3 regions of the Streptomyces chengmaiensis genome follow, and region 2 is predicted to be linked to each of the others. Evidence: riboswitches for the same ligand, from Rfam matches in the RefSeq annotation. Region 2 holds a riboswitch; each other region holds the start of a gene.

Region 1 (2,257 bases), on a different contig from region 2:
CGGTATCCTGGAATCGTCAGTCCAGGTTCCCGGGGTGAGGCGTGCCAGACATCAAGCACTTTGACGCGGACGCGACCCTGGACACGGTCGTGCGTCTCTTCTGGCGCGACGGAATGGTCTCGACCGGAATCCAGGACGTGGTGTCGGCCACGGGAGTCAACCGGTCCAGCCTCTACGCCACGTTCGGCGGCAAGCAGGAGCTCTACCGAGCGGCGCTGCGGCGCTATGCAGAGCGGCGTTCCCAGCCGGCGTTCCGCCGCCTCGCCGAGGACGAGCGCGGGCTTCCCGCGGTTCGCGACTTCTTCGCCGAGCTGATCGAGGCGTGCTGCCACGGCGAGTACGCGCGCTGGGGTTGCATGATCTCCAACGCCCACGCGGGCGCCGAGAGCGGCGACCCCGAAGTGCGTGCCCTGCTCGACCGTCTGTACCGGGAACTCCGGGGGTCCCTGCACGCGGCGCTCGTCACGGCCGGCCGGCTGAATCAACTGGATCCGGGCGTCGACCCGGACTCGATGGCGGAGGCACTCGCTCTCCTCGCCCATGGTGTGAACCTGCGCTCGCGGGCCGGAGTCGACGCCCGCACCCTGCACCGAACAGTGACCGCCACCCTGGACGCGATCGGCGCGATCGGCGGGCACGGGACGACCGCCCCTTGAGAGGGTCCGAGCGCAGCCCCGTTGCGGTGGCCGGGGCGGGGCCCTGGGCAGCAGTGGGAGCGTGCGCCCGGGAGGCCGTGCCCGCGGCACCCCGAACCGTCTCAGCCCACCTGCCCGGAATGCGGGCTGCCGCATCCGTCTTCGAGCCGCTCCCGCTAGGCTGACCGACGCAGCTGGTTCGCCCTGTCCTCCAGACAGGCGCGTCGCAAGAGGGAACCCGGTGGGAATCCGGGACTGCCCCGCAGCGGTGAGCGGGAACGACCGCCGTCATACGCACTGGACCCGAACCGGGTCCGGGAAGCGACGGCCAGTAGGAGTGCGCCCTTTCCGGGCCGCACGCGCCCGCGAGTCCGAAGACCTGCCCGTTGCCCGCGTACGGACGATCGTGCGCGGACATCCCGGTGACCTCGAGGGCGGGTCGGCGACCACACCAGGCGAACGGCCTGCCACGGCCGTTGCGGCCGCCTGCGTCTCCCCCTTCGCGCTCTCCCCCGGTTCCCGGGATGCCCAGGACATCTTCGCGAAGGAGAGAGTGTCATGACGAAGCCCGCAGCCGCGGCTGCACGGGCCACCGTGCACGGCTACCCCCGACAGGGGCCGAACAGGGAACTGAAGAAGGCGGTCGAGGGCTACTGGAAGGGCACGGTCACCGCCGACGCCCTGGCCGGGACCGCCGCGGAACTGCGCCGGGCGAACTGGCGTGAGCTGGCCCGTGCAGGCGTTCACGAGGTGCCGACCGGTGACTTCTCGTACTACGACCATGTCCTCGACACCACGGTGATGGTCGGGGCGATCCCCGAACGGCACCGTGCGGCGGTCGCCGCCGACGCCCTGGACGGGTACTTCGCGATGGCCCGCGGCACCCAGGACGTCGCGCCCCTGGAGATGACCAAGTGGTTCGACACCAACTACCACTACCTGGTGCCGGAACTGGGCCCCGACACCGTCTTCACCGCGGACTGTGCCAAGCAGACCGGCGAACTGCGGGAGGCGCTGGCCCTCGGGCCGGCCGCCCGGCCCGTGCTCGTCGGCCCGGTCACCTATCTGCTGCTGGCCAAGCCCGCGCCCGGCGCCGCCGCGGACTTCGAACCGCTCACCCTGCTGGATCGGTTGCTTCCGGTCTACGCCGAGGTGCTGGCCGATCTGCGGGCGGCAGGCGCCGAATGGGTGCAACTCGACGAGCCGGCCCTCGTCCAGGACCGAACCCCCGCCGAACTGAACGCCGCCGCCCGCGCCTACGGGAACCTCGGCGGTCTTGCCGACCGCCCCAAGCTGCTCGTCGCCTCCTACTTCGGCCGACTCGGCGAGGCCCTGCCGGTGCTCGCCGAGTCCCCGGTGGACGGACTGGCCCTCGACTTCACCGGCGCCGCCGCCGCGAACCTCGAGGGTCTCGCAGCGGTGGGCGGCCTGCCTGGCAGGCGGCTGGTCGCGGGCGTCGTCGACGGCCGCAACATCTGGCTCAACGACCACGAGAAGTCCCTGGCCACACTGGGCACACTGCTGGGCCTCGCGGACCGCGTCGACGTCTCGGCCTCCTGCTCCCTGCTCCATGTGCCGCTGGACGCCGCGGCCGAGACGGACGTCGATCCGCAGATCCTGCG
Region 2 (2,257 bases):
AGCACCCCGCGTTCGAAGTAGTCGTTGCCGCCCTCTGGGCCGAGGGCCTTGGTGTTCGTCCAGATCTCGCCGTCCTTGACGGCCGCCAGCTCGCCGTAGCGGCGGTCCGCCTTGACCGCGTCGGCGGAGGACGTCCACTGCTCGCCCGTCAGCCAGATCTTCGCGTCGCCGCCCTTGGCGTACACGGCCTCGAAGCCGAGCTGAAGGTTGCCGGCGCTTCTGTCGCCCGCCCAGGGGTACGTGCCGCCTGCGTCCTTGATGAGCCGGCCGAGGTAGCTGCCGCCGGGGGCCATGCTCCACTGGCCCTGGTACATGGTGCCGGGCAGCACCTTCACCGGCTCGCTCTTCTCCGCGGCCTTGGCGGCCCTGGCGGCGACCTTGCCGTAGTCCGACTCGATGGTGTCGAACAGTTCGCCCGCCCGCTTCTCGGCCCCGGTCAGCGCGGCCACCGCCTTGACCCACTCGGCCCGGCCCAGCGGACTGGGCTCCAGCCACTCGGCGTTGGCGACGACCGCGATGCCCGCCTGGCGCAGCTTCGGGTACTGCGGGTCGTCGGCGCCGCCGGTCATCAGCACATCGGGCTTGGCCGCGATGACCTTCTCCGCGTCGATGCTGTTGTCGGCCGCGTACACCGCGACCTCGCCGGACCTCACCCGCTCACGCACCTCGGGCGAGCTGATGTAGGCGCTGTTGCCGACGCCGGTCAGCACATCGAGTGTGCCGGTCTCGGTCAGCAGCGGCAGATGCGTGGTGGACGCCGAGTAGAGGCTCTTGACCGGTGTGGTGATCTGTGGCGCCTCTGCCAGCTCGCCGGTCAGCTTCGGCTTGGGGGCTCCGCACCTGACCAGGACGTACGTCTCCGGCTTGCCCTTGGGGAAGGGTTCCTTGACGGTGAGGACCTGATAGCTCTTCGCATAGCGCAGGGTGAAGTTCCGGGCGTGCTCCACCCGGGACTTGACGGGGAAGTAGTCCTTGGCGGGGTCGAAGTCCGCGATGCAGCCGTCGCCGCCGCTCTCGGCGGCCTTGGTGTCCGCGGCGGGCGGTGCGGAGTCGCCGCCGCAGGCGGTGAGCGCGAGGCTCAGCGCGAGCAGCGACGCGGTGGCGGCGGCGGTCGTGGCGGTTGTGGCGGTCGAGCGGCGCGCGGGCATGCGCCTGCGCAGCAGGGAAACGGGCACGATGGCTCCTGGCGTGCGAAAGGGAAACGCCTGACGGCGTGGGGAAGAAGACGTCCGGTGCCGGGAGCCGCTCAGCAGCGGCCCGGGGTCGGCACGGCAGGCTGCACGGAGGAGCTGTCACAGATACGCGGGCACACGGGTGCCACCGTCCTCTCTCGGGGAGATCCGCCCCGGAACGTCGAGGTGCGACGGCGTGAGTCTCCTGACTCGGGATCGACGCTTCCCCGGCCTTCCCACCCTTCAGCAGGCGGTGGCCATGGCGGAGTCGCTCCCCCTACACAGTGGCGGTACCGTGCCGGAATCTCACCGGCTTCCTCGTCCGCCGTCGCGTTGTCGTCAGGAAGCATCTCAGAGGGGGGCGGGGTGTGCCAGGGCCTGGCTCACCCCGCACTACTGTGCGCCCCCGCCCCCGCGCCCGCGCTCCCCTCGGGCCGTCGACCGGACCGCCTGCGCCGCCGTACGGCCGCGGTTCCGGCGACGGCCAGCAGCACCGCGAAGGCCGCGGCGGCGGTTCCGGGCCCGGCGGCGTCCACGGCGTCCGCGATGGCGCGCTGGACGGCTCCGGCCGCGTCGATGACCGGGTCCTGGGCAGCCGGGTCGTTCTGCACCCGGATCTCGTACCAGCCGTAGTACGCCACATACGCGCCGATGAGCAGCAGCAGTACGCCGCCGATGCGGGGCGCGAGCCGACCGAGGGCGCGCAGCCGGCCGACGGCGGCGCTGCGGGTGAGGGCGACGGTCAGCGAGGCCGCGCCGACGATGATGCCCATACCGGCGGCGTACGCGGCGAACAGCGCGATCCCCTCGCCGGTCGAGCCGCTGCGGAAGGCGGAGACGACGATGGCGAGGAACGGCGCGATGGTGCAGCCCAGCGAGGCGGTGGCGTACGCCATCCCGAACAGCGCCATCGAAGGAACCGAGCGGGTCACGGACGGAGCGCGCCGCACCTTGGGGGCGAGGGCCGGCAGTTGGCGTCCGGCGGCCAGCCACGCCCCGGCGGCCGCCATCAGCGCGCCGAAGCCGATGGTGAACCACGGGAGCTGCTCCTGCACCCGGCCGGCGACGGGCAGGATCGCCAGCCC
Region 3 (2,257 bases), on a different contig from region 2:
GACGCAGGCAGCGCCCTTGCGGCGGCCGCCCTGGTTGACGGCGGCGACCGAGGAGTCCAGCGTCCGCAGGAAAGGGACGATGCCGTTGGAGTGGCCGTTGGTGCCGCGGATCAGCGAGCCGCGGGAGCGGATGCGTGAGTACGACAGACCGATGCCGCCCGCGTGCTTCGACAGCCGCGCCACCTGGTGGTAGCGGTCGTAGATCGAGTCGAGCTCGTCCAGCGGGGAGTCCAGCAGATAGCAGGAGGACATCTGCGGATGGCGGGTGCCGGAGTTGAACAGCGTGGGGGAGGACGGCAGATAGTCGAGCCGGTTCATCAGCCCGTAAAGCGCGGCTACCTCCTCCAGGGCGCGGATCGAGTCGTCCTCGGCCAGCCCGGCGGCCACGCGCAGCATGAAGTGCTGCGGGGTCTCGATGACATTGCGGGTGATCGGGTGGCGCAGCAGATAGCGGCTGTGGAGGGTGCGCAGACCGAAGTAGCCGAAGCGGTCGTCGGCGCCCTGGGCGAGCGCCTGGTCGACGAGCGAGTCCAGCCGTGCAGAGTGCAGCCGGGCGAACTCCGCGGTCCGGTCGGCGATCAGGCCCTCGCGGCAGCCCACGGCGATGGACGCGGAGAACGAGACCGCCCCCTCACCGGCCGCCTCCTCGGCGATGGTCCGGGTGAGGAGCCGGGCGGCGAGCCGGGAGTACGCGGGGTCCTCGGAGATCAGCCCCGCGGCGGCCTCGGTGGCCAGCGAACGCAACTCGGCCTCGTCCGAACCGGCGTGCCGGCCGCGCAGTGCGGCGGCGGCGACCCGGCCCGGGTCGGTGTCGGGCAGATCGGCGGTGAGGTCGGTCAGGGTCCGCAGCAGCGCGGTCCCGGGGCCGTCGCCCACCCGCTCGGAGATGCCTGAAGCCGGATCGGCTGGCGCGATGGTCACGTGGTGCTCTCCCTCGCTCGGCTCTGGGCCGGCGGGGGAACGGGGCACGGGCGCGCACGCCGTCGCATGGGCGGCCGCGCGTCGTCCACCGGCCCAATTCCGCGAGGCCCGGACGTCTCTGGCGTCCGGTTCGGTCGAGCCGGACGCGCTGCCGGCAGGTCCTCGGACTGGCCTGTGGATGCGACAAAGCGCACCACGGCACACCGTTGCGGGACAGTTCCGGATTCGCACCGGATTCCCCTGGGCGGCAGCGAGGATGAGCATACATGTGGGGGCGGTGTGATGCGGACGGCCCTACATGTTGTGTCGGCCCGGCCTCTTCCTGTCACTGGGGCTCCGCCCCAGACCCCGTTTTCTCGGGGGCTCCGCCCCCGAACCCCCGCGCCTCAATCGCCGGCGGGGCTGGGTTTCTGGTCCCCGCGCCTCAAGCGCGGGCGGGGCTGGGTTTCTGGTCCTCGCGCCTCAAGCGCGGGTGGCTGGACGTCTGGTTCTTGCGCCTGAAGCGTCGGCGGGGTTGGGTTTCTGGTCCTTGCGCCTGAAGCGTCGGTGGGGCTGGGTTTCTGGTCCTTGGGCCTCAAGCGCTGGCGGGGCTGGGTTTCTGGTCCTTGGGCCTCAAGCGCTGGCGGGGCTGGGACTTGGCGTAGCCAGCCAAGCCCGCTGGGGCACCCCGGACGGAGTCCGGGGAGGTGCCTGGGGAAGGTCGAGGACACGGCCGAAGGCCGTGCCTGGGGGTCTGGGGGCCCGCCCCCGGTTATGGGAGGGGAAGGGCCCCCGCAGGCGCAAGCGCCTCAGCCGGCCGCGTCCGCGCCCACCTTCGGCAGCTCCCGCCGCCGCTCCCCGGGCTCCCCCGCGTCCGCCGTGTAGTCCGACGGCCTGGTCTCGTCCACGCCCTCCGGCGCCTTCAACGCCCGCATGACGAAGGTCAGCACCACCGTCACGATGACGTTCAGCACAAACGCCGTGAGGCCGATGTAGCCGATCTCACCGATTCCGGGGATCGCGGCCGACGAGCCGCCGAAGTGCTTCTGCGTTGGGCTGGCCACGCCGTACGCCGCCGCCGTGCCGTAGATCATGCCGACCGCCCAGCCTCCGAGCAGCGCCCAGCGGTGGAACCAGCGGGTGAACAGGCCGCCCACCAGCGCGGGGAAGGTCTGCAGGATCCAGATGCCGCCCAGCAGCTGGAAGTTGATGGCGACCGTCTTGTCCATGGTCAGCACGAACGCCAGTGCGCCGACCTTCACCAGCAGCGACACCAGCTTGGAGACCTTGGTCTCCTGCTCCGGGGTGGCGTCGGGCCGGATGAAGTCCTTGTAGATGTTGCGGGTGAACAGGTTCG

Evidence for each region. A riboswitch is a leader RNA that binds a small molecule or an ion and turns the genes downstream of it on or off. The one in region 2 is predicted to bind cobalamin.
Region 1: linked by a shared signal. The riboswitch ahead of metE (5-methyltetrahydropteroyltriglutamate--homocysteine S-methyltransferase) and the one ahead of QCN29_RS19415 (ABC transporter substrate-binding protein) in region 2 are both predicted to bind cobalamin.
Region 3: linked by a shared signal. The riboswitch ahead of QCN29_RS01690 (ribonucleoside-diphosphate reductase subunit alpha) and the one ahead of QCN29_RS19415 (ABC transporter substrate-binding protein) in region 2 are both predicted to bind cobalamin.

The regions. Positions count from the first base shown of each region.
Region 1 is NZ_JARWBG010000003.1:114,570-116,826, forward strand. Features, by position in the region: gene QCN29_RS03870 (TetR/AcrR family transcriptional regulator) at 42-656, shown strand; cobalamin riboswitch at 814-1,036, shown strand; gene metE (5-methyltetrahydropteroyltriglutamate--homocysteine S-methyltransferase) at 1,194-2,257, shown strand, end outside.
Region 2 is NZ_JARWBG010000022.1:60,678-62,934, reverse strand. Features, by position in the region: gene QCN29_RS19415 (ABC transporter substrate-binding protein) at 1-1,175, opposite strand, end outside; cobalamin riboswitch at 1,356-1,531, opposite strand; gene QCN29_RS19410 (cytochrome c biogenesis CcdA family protein) at 1,556-2,257, opposite strand, start outside.
Region 3 is NZ_JARWBG010000001.1:383,603-385,859, reverse strand. Features, by position in the region: gene QCN29_RS01690 (ribonucleoside-diphosphate reductase subunit alpha) at 1-921, opposite strand, end outside; cobalamin riboswitch at 1,058-1,185, opposite strand; gene mctP (monocarboxylate uptake permease MctP) at 1,710-2,257, opposite strand, start outside.